Regions from separate parts of the Kitasatospora sp. NPDC127121 genome, predicted to be linked through region 1. Evidence: riboswitches for the same ligand, from Rfam matches in the RefSeq annotation. Region 1 holds a riboswitch; each other region holds the start of a gene.

Region 1 (4,202 bases):
GCCGTTCAGGTTCACCGCACCGTACAGATCGACGAACGCCCGGTAGTCCGACGGCAGTTGGACCCCGAGCTCGGCCGGTGCCAGCTCCCACGGCACCCGCGCCGGGGTGTACACCGGCTCGCCCATGATCGCCCGCAGTCGGTCCCATGCCTCGGTCATTACCTGACCCCTCTCCGGCCGCCCGTCGTCAGAAGCTGCACTTTAGGCGACGGCTCCGACAAGCCACTGACCCGACCGGAAGACCGCCGGCTGACGGGCCCCGCTCGATCTCAACGGTTCGAAGCTCGTCCCCGGCGTCCAGGACGACCGGGACCTTCGGATCAGTTGCCGTAGCGGAGCGAGACGGTGTCGCCGAGGTGGACGGTGGTGGCCCGGGTGGCGGTGGTGGCGGTGGCGCCGTCCAGGCTGACCTTCCAGGTGGAGGAGCCGCTGTTGGCGGTGCCGTTGATCGCGGTGACGGCGCCGGTGCCGGAGGACGGGGTGACGGCGGTGACGCAGCCGGCGGGGGTCGCGGATGCGGCGGAGTCGAGGACGTCGCCGAGGGTCGCGGTGGTGCCGGTCGGGGTGAGGGTGACGGCGCAGACCTTGAGCGCGCCGGTGCCGTCGTCGATGACCAGCGCGAGCTTGGCGGCGGTGCCGGGGACGAAGGTGGTGGCGGCGGCCCAGGCGGGCTCGCCGGCGGTGGTCGGGGCCGGCGGGGTGGCGGTGAAGCCGGCGCCGGCGACGGCGCGCAGGCCGTCGACGGAGGCGTAGGGGGAGGGGGTGGTGTCGGTGGGCAGGTACTTGAAGCCGCCGCCGGGCTTGAACTGCTGGGCGATCAGGAAGTCGACGGGGCTCTTGCCGGTGCCGCTGGTGAAGTCGGCGCCCTGGGGGTTGATGCCGCAGGCGTTGAGGCCGGAGACGGCCCAGCCGTTGGAGTCGGTGTTGACGCCGAACATGGCGTTGAAGGCGCCGGAGGCGGTGAGCTTGCCCTTGAGGAAGTTCTTGGCGGCGACGATCGCCGGGTCGGTGGCGGGGACGCCCCCGGTGCAGAGCGAGGCCATGGCGGCACCGGTCATGTCGATGTCGCTGCCCTGGGCGAGGGCGTTCGGGTCGCCCGCGGCCTTGCTGAAGTTCCAGCCGCCGTCGTTGTGCTGGTTGGCGCGCACCGCCGTGACGGAGGCGTCGAGCAGCGGCTGCGGGACGCGGGGGCTGCCGGCCTGGGTCTTGGCGCCCGCGAGGGCGAGGAGGCCGAAGACGGTGCCGTTGAAGTTGGCGGACGGGCCGTAGTAGCCGGGTTCGGCGGTCTGCCAGTAGGCGGCGAGGTCGGCGACGAGGTTGCGGCCCGGGCCGACCCGGGCGGGGTCGATGCCGGCGGCGTAGGCGTTGAGGATGCCGCGCTCGTAGTCCGTGACGACCGGCGAGGCGCTCGGCCAGCCGGGGGCGGCGAGCTGGTTGCGGTACACCAGGCGGGCGTTCTTGGTGGGGTCGCCGCCGGGGGTGACGTCGGCGGCGGCCGTGCCGGCGGCCGCGAGTGCGCTGAACGCCCACTCGTTGGAGAGCCCGCCGCCGGTGACGTAGCTGCCGTCGGCGGCCTGGAGCGACTTCAGGTAGGTGACGCCGGTGCTCTTCGAGGTGGCTATCTGGGTCGGGCTGGCCGTCGCGTGGGCGGGGACGGCGGAGAGCAGGAGTGCGCCGGCCGTCAGGGCGACGGTGATGGCGGAGGCGGCGGAGGCGGCGCGGGAGGGGGTGGTCCGAGAGGGGGTGGTCCGCGAGGGGGCGAGGAGGGACACGGGACAGGCTCCTTGGGGTGGCGGGCGCCGACCCTGCCCCGGAGTTCCGGCGTCCGTTGGAGGGCGCGCGACTGCCGGAGCGGTCGCCGCCCGGATCGCGTGGGCCGGCTTTCGCCATGGTGCGTGGCCGGGCGGGCATTCGGGCTCAGGGCGGCACGATGGCCACCCCACACCGCTGCGCGTCAGCCCCGGATTCGCACCGGGTTCCCCCGCTCGGCCACCGCGGACGCTACCGCACGGCGCACCGGCCGACGAGGTGATGTGATCGATATGACGACCCGTTGACTCCCGTTCGACCGCCGTGGTCTGATGAACCGATTTTTTGCCCTCGGCATTCAGGGGAAGCCGGTCCAACTCCGGCGCTGACCCGCAACCGTGGACCCACCTGTGGTGGGTGAGCCGGAATGCCTGGACCGGGGGCCTGTTCACAGAGCACTTGCGTCGTCGCGGACTACGACGCGGTCCGGACGGTCCCTGCCCAGGAGACCGTCGGCTGCGCCGTTGCGTCCTGCGTCGACCGACCAGGGAGTCGTCGTGAGGGTCAGCAGCAGTCGCACACGTCACAGGAACCGGGACCTCGCGTCCGTGGTGGTCGCCGGTGCTGTCGCGGTCGCCGCCTGCGGAAGCGTCCTGTTCGGGCGCCCCGGCACCGCGGCCGCCGACCCGATCGAGCAGTGCACGGCGACGACGGGCGCGATCGTCGCCGTCGACTTCACCCACTGGGGCGGCGGCGTCGTCCGGGGCTGCGACGCCCACCCCACGACCGGGATGAACCTGCTGCGCGCCGCCGGCTTCACCACCGCCGGAACCGAGCACGACGGGCCCGCCTTCATCTGCCGACTCGGAACCGGGACCTTCAACAGCGGCACCCAGTACCCGACGCCGGCCGAGGAACCCTGCGTCAACACCCCGCAGGCCACCGCGTACTGGTCGTACTGGATCGCCGAACCCGGCCAACAGGCCTGGTCCTACAGCCGGTTCGGCGCCGGGACGCAGAAGCCCAAGCCCGGCGAGGTCGAGGCCTGGGTGTACGGCGGCACCGACATCGGCGGTACCAGCGGGGCACCGGGCTTCACCCCGGACTCCGTGAGAGCGAAGAGCGGCGGTTCGTCGGCTTCGCCGTCCGCCTCGCCATCCGCCTCGCCGTCGCCCTCGGCGACCCCGACACCGACCGGGCCGTCCACCGCCGGTGACCCGGCGGCCGCTGTGGCCTGGCTGGCCCGCCAACTCGTCGGCGGCGACCACATGGAGAACTGGGCCGTCGAGGGGCCGGACTACCCCCGGACCGCCCTCACCGCCATCGCCCTCGCCGCCGCCGGCACGCAGGACCCGGCGCTGCGCAGGACGACCGCCTTCCTCGCCGCCCACACCGACGCCTTCCTGTACCCCGACGGACCGGCCGGCCGGCCCGATGCGAGGGCCGCCGCACTGCTGGCCCTCGTCGCCGAGAGCACCGGCGGCGATCCCCGGGCCTTCGGCGGCCGGGACCTGATCGCCGCGCTCACCGGCCACGTCTGCACGGCGGCGGGGGAGAACGGCAAGTGCACCGCCGCCGGGGACTTCCTCGGCGCGGCCTCGCCCTGGGTCCAGTCCCTCGGCGTCATCGCCCTCCAACGCGCCGGCGTCACGCCACCCGCCCCGGCGCTCGCCCGCTTCACGGCGCTCCAGTGCGCCGACGGCGGGGTGGCCGGATCGATGATCGTCGCCGGCGAGCACTGCGAGTCCGACCCGCTCACCACCGGCCTCGCAGTCCTCGCCCTGCGTACGGCCCCCGGGTACGAGACGGCGGCGAAGAAGGCTTCGGACCAGCTCGCGGCCGGACAGCAGGCCGACGGATCCCTGCTCCCGTACCTCGGCGCCCCCGGCGACACCATCAGCACCGCGAGCGCGGCCCAGGCGTTCAAGGCCACCGGACAGGACACCCGCCGGGCCGCCGCCACGGCCTGGCTCGCCGCCCGGCAGGGTACGGACGGCGGCTTCGGCCCCGACGCGTCGACCACCGACCCGGACCCGGCCGCCACCGAGCAGGCGATCCTGGCCCTGACCGGCACCGACCTCACCAGCGTTCGGCACAACCCGGACGCCGGCACGCCGCCGACGACGCCCGCCACCACGAAGCCTGCCGGAAGAACCCCCGACGCCGCCAAGGGCAGCGTCTACCTCACCGACCCGTCCCGCCTGATCAACGGCCGCTACTACGAGGGCTTCCCGGCCTTCGCCGACTTCGGCCTCACCATCGACGGCGCCTACGCCCTCGCGGCCACCGGCACCGACGACGCCGCGCTGCGCAGGATCGTCGACTTCCTGGACCAGCCGGGCAAGGACGCCAGTGAGCGCACCGTCAACGACTGGACCGGCATCGGCACCGAGTACGCAGGCGGCGGCTCGATCGGAAAGGAGGCGCTGCTCGCCGAGGCGGTCGGCCGCAAC
Region 2 (4,202 bases), on a different contig from region 1:
CGGACGGCGTCCACCAGCATCCGGCGGGCCAGCGGCGCCAGCTCGGCCGGCGCGGGGAAGCCCTCCGGTACGGGAACCCTCCCCCGACCGGGCGCCGCAGCGGGCCCTCGTCGGCGGGGTACCCCGGCCCCGCCCGGCTTGCCGGCGGCGGGCCGGTGGGCCGTACCGGGGAGACGGGTCACCGTCGCACCAGTACCGATCGTCGGAGGGAGCGGGGCATCACGGTCGCGCGGATTCCGAGACGTCACGTCGAGCAGTCTTCCCCTTGTACCGGCCTTCTGTCACATCCGGTTGGCTGTACGGACGGGCGGCCGTCGACGGCGCCTCCCCAAGATCGGGCAACAATCGGGCAACAGAGGCAAACCGCCTGGCCGGAAACAGGTGGCGGGGGCATGCCATCCCGGCTCAACCCTTGCGGCGGCGGTCGCGCTACCCGCCCGACCGGTCACACTCCGTGGCTGACGGGTGAGGTCCGGGTTTCGTACAGAGGCCCTGTCGGTGTGACTTCTCGTGCGGGGGGGGCTGGGTTCAGAGAAGGGGGGTGAGCCAGCGGCGGAGGAGTTCGGTGTAGTGGGTGGGGGCCGAGTTCCAGAGGGTGGCGTGGTCGGCGCCCGGGAAAGGCCGGAGGCTGACCACGCCGGGGCGGGCGGCAGCGAGGCGCTCGGCGGCGCGGAACGGGGCGACCTGATCGTCGGGGCTGTGCAGGAGGAGGGTGGGGACACGCAGGTCGGCGCCCTCGGCGATGCGGCTGAAGTCGGCGAGGTCGACGCCGGTGCGGCCCTCGGCGGCGAGGGCGCCGAGCTCGGCGGCGGCGCCGGTGTAGCCGGCCCGGGCGGCGCCGCGGCGGGCGGTGGCGGGCAGGTCGAGGACCGGCGAGTCCAGGACGAGGCCGCTGATGGCATGGGCCCAGGCGGAGCGGGAGGCCGTCTGGAGGGCCATAGTGGCGCCGAGGGACCAGCCGTACAGGATGACCCGGCCGGCGCCGCTGTCGAGGGCGAGCCGGACCGCCGACTCGACGTCGCGCCACTCGGTCTCGCCGAAGTGGCCGAGCCCGTCCGGCGAGGCGGGGGCGCCCTGGTCGCCCCGGTAGGTGACGGCGAGGGCGGGCAGGGCGAGGCGGTCGAGGACGGGGAGGACCGGGAGGGTCTGCTGCCGGTCGGCGCCGGGGCCGTGGACGAGGATCACCCAGGTGCCGCGTTTGCCGTCGAGGCGCCAGGCGGGGAGCGCGCCGAGTTCGCCGTCGGCGGCGATGTCGGTGAAGGGGAGGCCGAGCGCCTCCGTGGGGTCGCCGAGGTGGACGCGGGGGGTGAAGCGGACCTCGGTGCCGGGAGTGAGGGTGCCCCGGTCGGCGCGGACGAGGCGGCGGGTGACACCGTTCTCGTCGCTGTGCAGGACGTCCTCGACGACGGCGTGGCCGTGGTCGTCCCACTCCACGGCCCATCGGCCGGGGCGCAGGCTCTCGGGGCGGCGGTTGAAGGTGATCCGGCCCGCGGCGAGGCTCCGCACCAGGACGGGGCCCGACTCCCGGACGGCGCTCGCCGGGTGGACCAGCCGTTCGGAGGCCCGACGGCCGATCACCAGGACGGCGGCCCCGGCGCCGACGACGGCGGCCGCCACGACGGCCGCGGTTCCCCAACGCATATCGCTCCCCGCTCTGCTGGTCTTGGCTGGTCTTGGACCGGACGGTGTCCGGGCGGTGTCCGGGCGCTGCTCGGACGGTGTTCGGGCACCAGTTCACCGGGGGGCCGCGCGGGCGGCCACCGGGCTGGGCCGTCCGGGGTACGGCGGGGCGTCGGGCAGGGCGGGCGTCAGGCGGGCGGGGCGTCGGGCGGGGCGGGCCTCGGGCGGGCGGGGCGTCGGGCGGGGCGGGCCTCGGGCGGGCGAGAACGGCACCGGCGACAGGGCTCCGAGGTGTGACCAACCCCTCCGTGACCTCGGTTGACTCCCGGTTCGGCCGCGTGATGGGATCCTGGGGCCAAACGGAGGCATGCAGAGGAAGCCGGTGCGAGTCCGGCGCGGTCCCGCCACTGTCACCGGGGAGCACGCTCGGAACATTGCCACGGCGGACCGTCAGAAGCCGCTGGAAGGCCCGGGGGTGCGTCCGACCCGGAAGCCAGGAGACTCTCGCCCCCGGTACGTCGATCCAGGGCGCGGACCCTGAGTGAGGACACGCACGCGATGCAGGCTGCCCCGACCCGCCGGACCCGACGCGGCCTTCCGCCGAACCCGCCGTGCGCCCGCTGACCCGCGCCGCCGCGTTCGCGCTCGGCGCCGCCGCGGGCTTCGCCGCGGACGCCCGCTTCGCCGACCCCCGGCGCGGCCACCCGGTGGCCGTCTTCGGCGGCGCGGCGACCCGGCTGGAGCGGCGGGTGTGGCAGGACGACCGGGTGGCCGGCGCCGGGTACACGGCGATGTGCGTGGGCGCGGTCGCGGCCGGCGCGGTGGCCCTGGACCGTACGGTGGGCCGGCGTCCGCTGGGCCGGGCCGCGCTGGCGGCCGCCGCGACCTGGACGGTGCTGGGCGGCACCTCGCTGACCCGGGAGGCGCGCACCATCGGCCGGTCGCTGGCCACGGGCGACCTGACGGCCGCGCGGGAACGGCTGCCGCACCTGTGCGGGCGGGATCCGAGCGCGCTGGACGGGCCGCAGATCGCCCGCGCGGTGGTCGAGTCGGTGGCCGAGAACACGGCGGACGCCGTGGTGAACGCGCTGGTCTGGGGCACGCTGGCGGGCACGCCGGGGCTGCTGGCGTTCCGCGCGGTGAACACGCTGGACGCGATGGTCGGCCACCGCTCGCCGCGGTACGCCCGGTTCGGCTGGGCCTCGGCCCGGCTCGACGACGTGGCGGGCTGGCCGGGCGCCCGGCTGACGGCGCTGCTCACGGTGGCCGCCGCGCCGCAGCCGAAAACGGCCTGGCGGGTCTGGCGGCGGGACGGTTCGGCGCACCCGAGCCCGAACGCGGGCCAGGCGGAGGCGGCCTTCGCGGGCGCGGTGGGCGTCCGGCTGGGCGGGACCCTCCAGTACGGGGAGCGGGTGGAGCACCGGCCGGTGCTGGGCGCGGAGTTGCGCCCGGTGACGGTGGACGACATCGAGCGGGCCTGCGTGCTCTCCCGGCGGGTGGGCGCGCTGGCCCTGGGTACGACGGTCGCGGGGCACGTCGCGCTGCGCTTGCTGACGACACGGTGGAGGGGAAGGGCATGAGCAACGCACTGCTGGTCGCCGGGACGACCTCGGACGCGGGCAAGAGTGTGGTGACCGCGGGCATCTGCCGCTGGCTGGCCCGGCAGGGGGTGCGGGTCGCGCCGTTCAAGGCGCAGAACATGTCGCTGAACTCCTTCGTCACCGCCGACGGCGCCGAGATCGGCCGGGCGCAGGCGATGCAGGCGCAGGCGGCCCGGGTGGAGCCGGAGGCGGCGATGAACCCGGTGCTGCTGAAACCGGGCGCGGACGGCCGCAGCCAGGTGGTGCTGCTGGGCCGGCCGGTCGCCGAGGTGGGCGCGCTGGACTACCGCGAGCGCAAGCCCGTCCTGCTGGAACGGTCGTTGGAGTGCCTGGCGGATCTGCGCCGCCGCTACGAGGTGGTGGTCTGCGAGGGCGCCGGTTCGCCCGCCGAGATCAACCTGCGGGACCGGGACATCGCCAACATGGGCCTGGCGACGGCCGCCGGGCTGCCGGTGGTGGTGGTCGGGGACATCGACCGCGGCGGCGTCTTCGCGGCGATGTACGGGACGCTGGCGCTGCTGTCGGCGCAGGACCAGCGGCACGTGGCGGGCTGGTTCGTCAACAAGTTCCGCGGCGACGCGCGGCTGCTGGCGCCCGGCCTGGACATGCTGCACGGGCTGACCGGCCGTCCGGTGCTCGGCACCCTGCCGATGCTGCCGGGCCTGTGGCTGGACGCCGAGGACTCGCTGGACCTGTCCACGGTGGTGGACCGGGTCGACGGCCGCGGCCCGCTCGGGGCGGACGTACTGCGGGTGGCCGTGGTGCGCTTCCCCCGGCTGTCGAACTTCACCGACCTGGACGCCCTGGCGCAGGAGCCCGGCGTGCTGGTGCGCTGGGTGACCCGGCCGGAGGAACTGGCCGACGCCGACCTGGTGGTGCTGCCCGGCACCCGGGCCACCGTGGCCGACCTGGCCTGGCTGCGCGAACGCGGCCTGGAGCCGGCGCTGAAGGCGCGGACGGCGGCCGGGCTGCCGGTCCTCG
Region 3 (4,202 bases), on a different contig from region 1:
GCTGGTACAACTCCGGGCTGCCGATCATCGACAACTCGTACCTGGACGTGGCCGGCACCGCCGCCGAGCTGGACCGCGTCATCCTGGCCCGGCTGATGGGCATGCCGGTCCGCTGACCTGCGACGATCCGGCGCTGTCGGTGCCGACTGCGATGATGTGCGGGTCCTGTCGAACCACCCCGGGGGAGCTGACGCCCGTGCCGGAAGGCCACATCATCCACCGCCTCGCCGCCGAGAACCGGAAGGCCTTCGGCGGCCGCCCGGTCGAGGTGTCCAGCCCGCAGGGCCGGTTCGCCGACGAGGCCAAGGCCATCGACGGGCAGCTGCTCACCGCGGCCGAAGCCGTCGGCAAGCACCTGTTCCTCGGCTTCGAGGAGGGCGGCTGGGTGCACGTCCACCTCGGCCTCTACGGCGGCTTCGCCTTCGGCACCGGGCCCGCGCCCGAGCCGGTCGGCCTGGTCCGGCTGCGGCTGGCCAACGACGACGGCTACGCCGACCTGCGCGGCCCCAACACCTGCGCGCTGGTCACCGGCGCGGAGAAGGCCGCCGTCGCCGCCCGGCTGGGCCCCGACCCGCTGCGCGCCGACGCCGATCCGCAGGCCGCCTGGCGCCGGATATCGGCGAGCCGTACGACCGTCGCCGCGCTGCTGATGGACCAGAAGGTGCTGGCCGGGGTGGGCAACGTCTACCGGGCCGAGGTGCTGTTCCGCCACGGGATCAACCCGCACCGCGCCGGCCGCGACCTCACCCGGGGCGAGTGGGACGCGATCTGGGCCGACCTGGTCGCCCTGATGCACGAGGGCGTCGGCGCGGGCCGGATCGACACCGTCCGGCCCGAGCACACCCCCGAGGCGATGGGCCGCCCGCCGCGCGTCGACGACCACGGCGGCGAGGTGTACGTCTACCGGCGGGCCGCGATGCCCTGCCTGGTCTGCGGCACCGACGTCCGGGCGGAGCAGCACGCCGCGCGCAACCTCTTCTGGTGCCCCACCTGCCAGGCGGCCTGACCGGGTCCGCGGTTGCTCCGGCCGGCCCCCCGGCGTGTCCTCCGGGGGGCCGGTCAGCCGACGGCCGCGGTGGGCTCGTGGTGTTCGGCGGCGGCGCACGCGTCGAGGAGGGGGCGCATGGCCTCGTCCACGAGCCGGTAGCGCACGACCCGCCCGTCCTTGTCCCCGGTGACCACGCCCGCGGTGCGGAGCAGTCGCAGGGCCTGGGACACGGCGGGGTCGCGCATGCCGGTGGCGACGGCGAGGTCGGAGACGGCGAGCGGGCCGGCCCGGTGGAGGGCGAGCAGGAGGGCGAGCCGCCCGGGGTCGGCGAGCAGGGAGAACCGCTCGGCCCAGGTGCGGACGTGCGCGGGGTCGCCGATCGCGGCGATGGCCTCGCAGACCCGGTGTCCGTCGATGGTGCGGTGGCCCGCGCGGTCGGCCGGTACGAGATGCATGCGCACATTGTTGCAGGAGGGGGCCTGTGATCCTGGACACCTGCGCAGGTGCGCAGCCTTGCAAGGGTGGGTCCTGGCCCCTACGGTGTTCCCCGCCGTGGTGCTCGGGAAGACCGGTGACGGATCCTCAGGGGTCCCAGTCCGGAGCGGCCCTCGCCACTGTGATCGGGCCATCGTGATCGTCGACGATGGAGAGACGTCCGTACCCACGACGCCACTGGGAGCCTCGCGCACCTGGGAAGGCGGGTACGGGACCCCCGTAAGCCAGGAGACCGGCCACGGCATCTCACGAAGTGTTTCCACGAGGTGCTGGAGCGTGACCCGAATGACCCTGCCCGAAACCGCCGCCGCCGAGGCGCCGGCGACACCGTCCGTGCTGCCCACGTTCCGCTGGAAGCGCGAGGACACCGTTCGCACGGCCGGGCTGATGGGGGTGATCCTGGCCATGCACGTGGTGGCGTTCGGGACGCTCATCTTCCTGGTCGCGCCCCACAACTACGCGGTCGGCACCCAGGTCTTCGGCGTGGGCCTGGGGATCACCGCGTACACCCTCGGCATGCGGCACGCCTTCGACGCCGACCACATCGCGGTGATCGACAACACCACCCGCAAACTGATGGCGGACGGCAAGCGGCCGGTCTCGGTCGGCTTCTGGTTCGCCCTCGGGCACTCCTCGATGGTGGTGCTGATGGCCGCCCTGGTGGCGGGCGGCGCGCAGCTGGCCAGCACGCTGATGGACGACGACTCGACCACCCACAAGTGGCTCGGGATGGTCGGCACGACGGCCTCCGGCGCGTTCCTCTACCTGATCGGCGCGCTCAACCTGGCCGCGCTGCTCGGCATCCTCAAGGTGTTCCGGGCGATGCGGGCCGGGTCGTACGACGAGGCGCAGCTGGAGGAGCACCTCAACTCGCGCGGCTTCATGGCCCGGGTGCTGAACCGGGCGACCCGCTCGATCACCCGGCCCGGGCAGATGTTCCCGGTGGGCATGGTGCTGGGGCTGGGCTTCGACACCGCGACCGAGGTCACCCTGATGGTGATGGCCGGGTCGGGCGCGGCGGCCGGGCTGCCCTGGTACGCGATCGTCTGCCTGCCGCTGCTGTTCGCGGCCGGGATGAGCCTGTTCGACACCCTGGACGGGACGTTCATGAACTTCGCGTACCAGTGGGCCTTCGCCAACCCGGTCCGGAAGGTCTACTACAACCTGACGATCACCGGGCTGTCGATCGCGGTGGCCTTCGTCATCGGCACCATCGAGCTGGTCGGCGTGCTGCACGAGAAGCTCGATCTGACCGACCCGGTCACCGGCTGGATCGCGGGCATCTCGCTGGACAACGTCGGCTACGCGATCGCCGGGCTGTTCGTGGTGGTCTGGGCCGCGGCGACCGCCAACTGTACGGGGGCGGGGGTGGATATGTGCTGGGCGGCCGCCGTGTTGGGCGGGCGGCGCGCGGCGCCGGCTGCCACCCGCGACGGCGCCTCCCCCGGGATCCCGGGGGAGGCGCCGTTTCGTCGCTGCGGGGCGGTACGGGTCGCTGCCGGTCGGCGTTTCGTCGGTGCGGGGTTCAGTTCGGGCGGGCGGGGTTCAGCGCTCTTCGCGGAAGTCGACGTGCCGGCGCGCGATCGGGTCGTACTTGCGCAGGACCATCCGGTCCGGGTCGTTGCGGCGGTTCTTGCGGGTCACGTACGTGTAGCCGGTGCCGGCGGTGGAGCGGAGCTTGATGACGGGGCGCAGTTCACTACGGGCCATGGGTGTCCTCCCGGGTTGGCGGGTTGGCGGGTTGGCGGGTTGGCGGGTTGGCGGGGCGTTCGGGGCCGGGGCGAAACCGTACACCGAAATGGAAGTCATTTTCATCTGGTGTAACGTGAGCTCCGTCCTGCCCATTCCCGGACGTCAGGGAGCACCCATGTCCGCCCGCTGCCAACTCACCGGCCGCAAGCCCGGATTCGGCAACGCGATCTCGCACTCGCACCGCCGCACCCGCCGCCGCTTCGACCCCAACATCCAGCACAAGCGCTACTGGCTGCCCGGCGAGGGCCGGTACGTCCGGCTCACCCTCAGCGCCAAGGGCATCCGCACCATCGACACGATCGGCATCGAGGCCGCCGTCGCCCGCATCCGCGCCCGAGGGGGGAAGGTCTGATGGCCAAGCAGAGCAAGATCGCCAGGAACGAGCAGCGCCGCGCCGTCGTGGCCCGGTACGCCGAGCGCCGCGCCGAGCTCAAGCGGATCATCGCCCACCCCGGCACCGCCCCCGCCGAACGCGCCGCCGCCCAGGCCGAACTCGCCCGCCAGCCCCGCGACGCCAGCGCCACCCGGATCCGCAACCGCGACGCCGTCGACGGCCGCCCCCGCGGCTACCTGCGGGCCTTCGGCCTCTCCCGGGTCAACCTCCGCGTCCACGCCCACGCCGGCCACCTGCCCGGCGTCCGCAAGGCCAGCTGGTGAGCGGCGTGGACGGGATCAAGCTGCCCGTGGTGGTCGTCGCAGGACTGCATGCCGCCGAACGCCGCGCCGCCGTCCGGGAGTTGGCCGCGGCCGCGGTGGACGCAGTGGTCCTCCACCATGACCTGCGGGAGGCCTCGCAGGGTGTCGTCCACCGTGAACTGCGCGACGCGGGAGGCGGGTTCGACGCCGCCGACGTCCCACTGGTGAACGACTGCCCCTGCTGCGCCCTGCGCGAAGACCTGCTGCCGCGACTGCTGCGGATCGCCGACGAAGGCCGGTACGGACTCGCGATCGTCGAACTGTGGGGCGG
Region 4 (4,202 bases), on a different contig from region 1:
CGTGGCGCAGAAGGCCGGCGCGCCCGGCGCGACGGCGCCCTTGAGGTGGCCGGTGTAACTCTTCATCGAGGTCTCGGCCTGGATCTTATGGTCGAAGACCGCGACGCCGACGGTCACCGCGCTGTCGCCGGAGACGTAGGTCGCCCGGAGCACCTTCTGGCAGCCCTGGTCACCGAGGACCTTGCCGAGCCCGCCGGTCGTCGAGTTCCCGTCCCAGCAGGGCGAGTCCAGCGAGACGAAGGTCCGGTTCCAGGTGGCGCCGTTGACCGTCACCTGGAGTGCGGAGAACAGCGCCCCCGCGTCCTGCGGCGCCGGGTCGGTGGCGGCCTCCCAGATCGGCTTCGACGGGTCGTCCGGCGCGCCGCCCGGGGTGCCGGCGGCACTTGGCGCGGCACTCTGGGCGGCACTCGGTGCGGCACTCGGCGCGGCGGAGGACGGCCGGTTGGAGGCCGAGGCGGTCGGCCCGGCGGTCGGCCCGGCGGTCGGCTTGTCGCCGTCGCCCTTCGTCAGCAGCACCGTCCCGCCCGCGACCAGGCCGCCGACCAGGACGACCGCGACCGCCACGCCGAGGGCCCGCAACCGGCGGCGGCGCTTGTCGTCCGCCGCGTTGCGGTCCGCCAGCGCCTGCCAGTTCGGCTCGGCGCGCTGCGGCGCCTGGGGCTGCGGGTACGGCTGCGGGTGCGCCTGCGGGTGTCCTTGGGGATGCGCCTGGGGATGCGGCTGGGGGTTCGGCTGCCACTGCGGCGGCAGCTGCTGCCGCGGTTGGCCCGGCTGCGGCAGCGGAGGCTGCCCCGGCGGACCGGGCTGCGCCACCGGCTGCGCGGGCGGCACCGGAGGTCCGTACGAGGCCGGCGGCGGCCCGAAGCCCCCGCTCGGCGGCAACACCGGACCGGGCACCACCGGCGGCTGCTGACCGTGCGCGTCCCCCGGCCCGGTGGGAGGCGTTCCCTGCGGACCCTGCCCGGGTGCGCCAGTTCCGTCGCTCACGCGCCCCCTCGCTTCGCTCGATGATCGCTTCGCGAAACGCGCCCCTCGGCGATTCGCTCGCTCATGCGCCCAGATCGTAGGGCATGCCCCCGCCAGCCGGTCCGCCCGGTGACCGTTCCGTATCGAAACCAGGACGCCGGAGCCCGGAACCAGGGCCCCGGGAGCCCGGATCCGAGGCGCCCCAAGGCCACGACCCGCCCCCTCCCAGCACCCCCGGTTATCGCGCCGACACACCGCGCCGTACTACATGTGGGGTCGCATCAGAGAGACACCACAAGATGTATGCTCAATCCTGCTGTCGATGCAGGGGAACCCGGTGCGAATCCGGGACTGCCCCGCAGCGGTGAGCGGGCGGCTCCAGCAGCCGCACCGCGAGTCCGAGTACCTGCCGACGGTGTGCGCACGGGCCCTCCCGCAGAGGCCGCGCCAGCACGAGAACTACCTTCCGGGCCTCGCGGGCGGGCCGGGGACGCCACTGTCGCGCGACGCTTTCTGCGTACGTGCCGTGCTCCCCTGCCCCGAACGGCCCGGTACCCCCCGATCACCGCCGCCGATCGCCGCCAGGAGAGAGCGCCTTGACCACCGCTGCCTCAGCCACCCTGCCCGCCCAGGGCACCGGCCCCGCCTCCACCGACCCGACGGTCTCCGACCCCGGCGGCGCGCTCCTTCGGCTGCTCACCGACCGCAGCGTCGATCTCCCCCAGGTGGACCCCGGCCATGTCGCCGCCGCCGCGCTGCGCGGCCGCCACGCCGGCTCGGACTTCGCCGAGCTGCGCGGGCTGGCCGTGGACGCCGCCGCGTCGATGATCGCCGAGGACCCCCAGTACTCGAAGCTGGCCGCCCGGCTGCTCGCCCTGGAGATCGTCGACGAGGCGAACAGCCAGGGCTCGCGCTCCTTCGCCGCCTCGATCGCCGTCGGCCACGACGAGGGCCTGATCGGTGACACCACCGCCGCCTTCGTCGCCAAGCACGCCGCCGCCCTGGACGCCTTGATCGACGCGCACGGCGACGACCGCTTCGAGTACTTCGGCCTGCGCACCGTGCAGTCCCGCTACCTGCTGCGCCACCCGATCACCCGCAAGGTCATCGAGACCCCGCAGCACTTCCTGCTCCGCGTCGCCTGCGGCCTGGCGGTCGGCGACAGCGAGCAGTCCGTGCGCGAGGTCGCCGAGCTGTACGGCCTGATGAGCCGGCTGGAGTACCTGACCTCCTCGCCGACCCTGTTCAACTCCGGCACCCGGCACCCGCAGATGTCGAGCTGCTACCTGCTCGACTCCCCGCTGGACAACCTGGACTCGATCTACAACCGCTACGCGCAGATCGCCCGGCTGTCCAAGCACGCCGGCGGCATCGGCCTGTCCTACTCGCGCATCCGCTCGCGCGGCAGCCTGATCCGCGGCACCAACGGCAAGTCCAACGGCATCGTCCCGTTCCTGCGCACCCTCGACTCCTCGGTCGCCGCCGTCAACCAGGGCGGCCGCCGCAAGGGCGCGGCCTGCGTCTACCTGGAGACCTGGCACGCCGACATCGAGGAGTTCCTGGAGCTCCGCGACAACACCGGCGAGGAGGCGCGGCGCACCCACAACCTCAACCTGGCGCACTGGATCCCGGACGAGTTCATGCGCCGGGTCAACGCCAACGAGGACTGGTCGCTGTTCTCCCCCGCCGACGTGCCCGAGCTCGTCGACCTGTGGGGCTCCGACTTCGACGAGGCCTACCGCAAGGCCGAGCTGGCCGGCAAGGCCGTGCGCACCATCCCCGCGCAGACCCTGTACGCCCGGATGATGCGCACCCTGGCGCAGACCGGCAACGGCTGGATGACCTTCAAGGACGCCTCCAACCGCGCCGCCAACCAGACCGCGCTGCCCGGCCGCACGGTGCACTCCTCGAACCTGTGCACCGAGATCCTGGAGGTCACGGACGACTCCGAGACCGCCGTCTGCAACCTCGGCTCGGTCAACCTCGGCGCCCACGTCGCCCCCGGGGCCTCCGTCGACGACCTGCTCGGCGCCATGGACTGGGAGCGCCTCGACGCCACCGTCCGCACCGCCGTGACGTTCCTCGACCGCGTGGTGGACATCAACTTCTACCCGACCACCGAGGCCGGCACCTCCAACTCCCGCTGGCGCCCGGTCGGCCTCGGCGTGATGGGCCTCCAGGACGTCTTCTTCAAGCTGCGGATCGACTTCGACTCCGCCGAGGCCGCGCGGCTCTCCACCCTCATCGCCGAGCGCATCATGCTCACCGCGTACGAGCGCTCCGCCGACCTGGCCGAGCAGCTGGGCCGCCACGAGGCCTACGGCGAGACCCGCGCCGCCCGCGGCGAACTGCACATCGACCACTTCCCGACGGCCGCCCCGCAGTGGGCCGACCGCTGGACCGCGCTGCGCGCCCGCATCGCCGAGACCGGCCTGCGCAACTCGCTGCTGCTGGCCATCGCGCCGACCGCGACCATCGCGTCCATCGCCGGCGTCTACGAGTGCATCGAGCCGCAGGTCTCCAACCTGTTCAAGCGCGAGACGCTGTCCGGCGAGTTCCTCCAGGTCAACCCGTACCTGGTGCGCGAGCTCAAGGAGCTCGGCGTCTGGGACCAGCAGACCCGCGACGCCCTGCGCGAGGCCAACGGCTCCGTCCAGGAGCTGGGCTGGCTGCCCGCCGAGGTCCGCTCGCTCTACCGCACCGCCTGGGAGCTGCCCCAGCGCGCGCTGATCGACCTGGCCGCGGCCCGCATGCCGTACCTCGACCAGAGCCAGTCGCTGAACCTGTTCATGGCGGCGCCGACCATCGGCAAGCTCAGCTCGATGTACGCCTACGCGTGGAAGGTCGGTCTCAAGACCACCTACTACCTGCGCTCGCGCCCGGCGACCCGGATCGCCCAGGCCGCCTCCGGTGCCGCCCGCGCCGCCGCGCCCGCGTCCGCGTCCGCGCCCGTGCCGGTGAACACCCCGACCCTCACCCCGGAGGAGGAGGCCGCGCTGGCCTGCTCCCTGGAGAACCCCGAGTCCTGCGAGGCCTGCCAGTGAGCACCCCCGACCGCGAGAAGATGCTGCTCGACCCCGGCTTCGAGCTGACCCTGCGCCCGATGCGCTACCCGTCGTTCTACGACCGGTACCGGGACGCGATCAAGAACACCTGGACCGTCGAGGAGGTGGACCTGCACTCCGACGTCGCCGACCTGGCCAAGCTCAGCGAGGGCGAGCGCCACCTCATCGGCC

What was found. A riboswitch is a leader RNA that binds a small molecule or an ion and turns the genes downstream of it on or off. The one in region 1 is predicted to bind cobalamin.
Region 2: linked by a shared signal. The riboswitch ahead of ACFVHI_RS06035 (cobalamin biosynthesis protein) and the one ahead of ACFVHI_RS20990 (prenyltransferase/squalene oxidase repeat-containing protein) in region 1 are both predicted to bind cobalamin.
Region 3: linked by a shared signal. The riboswitch ahead of ACFVHI_RS23580 (HoxN/HupN/NixA family nickel/cobalt transporter) and the one ahead of ACFVHI_RS20990 (prenyltransferase/squalene oxidase repeat-containing protein) in region 1 are both predicted to bind cobalamin.
Region 4: linked by a shared signal. The riboswitch ahead of ACFVHI_RS24825 (ribonucleoside-diphosphate reductase subunit alpha) and the one ahead of ACFVHI_RS20990 (prenyltransferase/squalene oxidase repeat-containing protein) in region 1 are both predicted to bind cobalamin.

The regions. Positions count from the first base shown of each region.
Region 1 covers NZ_JBHXTQ010000041.1:31,408-35,609, reverse strand. The annotation lists gene ACFVHI_RS21000 (SMI1/KNR4 family protein) at 1-159, opposite strand, end outside; gene ACFVHI_RS20995 (hypothetical protein) at 321-1,697, opposite strand; cobalamin riboswitch at 1,906-1,982, opposite strand; cobalamin riboswitch at 2,060-2,203, shown strand; gene ACFVHI_RS20990 (prenyltransferase/squalene oxidase repeat-containing protein) at 2,307-4,202, shown strand, end outside.
Region 2 covers NZ_JBHXTQ010000006.1:85,420-89,621, reverse strand. The annotation lists gene ACFVHI_RS06045 (hypothetical protein) at 1-182, opposite strand, end outside; gene ACFVHI_RS06040 (alpha/beta hydrolase family protein) at 529-1,641, opposite strand; cobalamin riboswitch at 1,992-2,124, shown strand; gene ACFVHI_RS06035 (cobalamin biosynthesis protein) at 2,232-3,200, shown strand; gene ACFVHI_RS06030 (cobyric acid synthase) at 3,197-4,202, shown strand, end outside.
Region 3 covers NZ_JBHXTQ010000050.1:15,741-19,942, forward strand. The annotation lists gene ACFVHI_RS23565 (AAA family ATPase) at 1-116, shown strand, start outside; gene ACFVHI_RS23570 (Fpg/Nei family DNA glycosylase) at 197-1,006, shown strand; gene ACFVHI_RS23575 (metalloregulator ArsR/SmtB family transcription factor) at 1,060-1,443, opposite strand; cobalamin riboswitch at 1,525-1,739, shown strand; partial or broken gene ACFVHI_RS23580 (HoxN/HupN/NixA family nickel/cobalt transporter) at 1,769-2,872, shown strand; gene rpmG (50S ribosomal protein L33) at 3,029-3,193, opposite strand; gene rpmB (50S ribosomal protein L28) at 3,351-3,587, shown strand; gene rpsN (30S ribosomal protein S14) at 3,587-3,892, shown strand; gene ACFVHI_RS23600 (CobW family GTP-binding protein) at 3,898-4,202, shown strand, end outside.
Region 4 covers NZ_JBHXTQ010000055.1:15,518-19,719, forward strand. The annotation lists gene ACFVHI_RS24820 (hypothetical protein) at 1-831, opposite strand, end outside; cobalamin riboswitch at 1,253-1,395, shown strand; gene ACFVHI_RS24825 (ribonucleoside-diphosphate reductase subunit alpha) at 1,587-4,010, shown strand; gene ACFVHI_RS24830 (ribonucleotide-diphosphate reductase subunit beta) at 4,031-4,202, shown strand, end outside.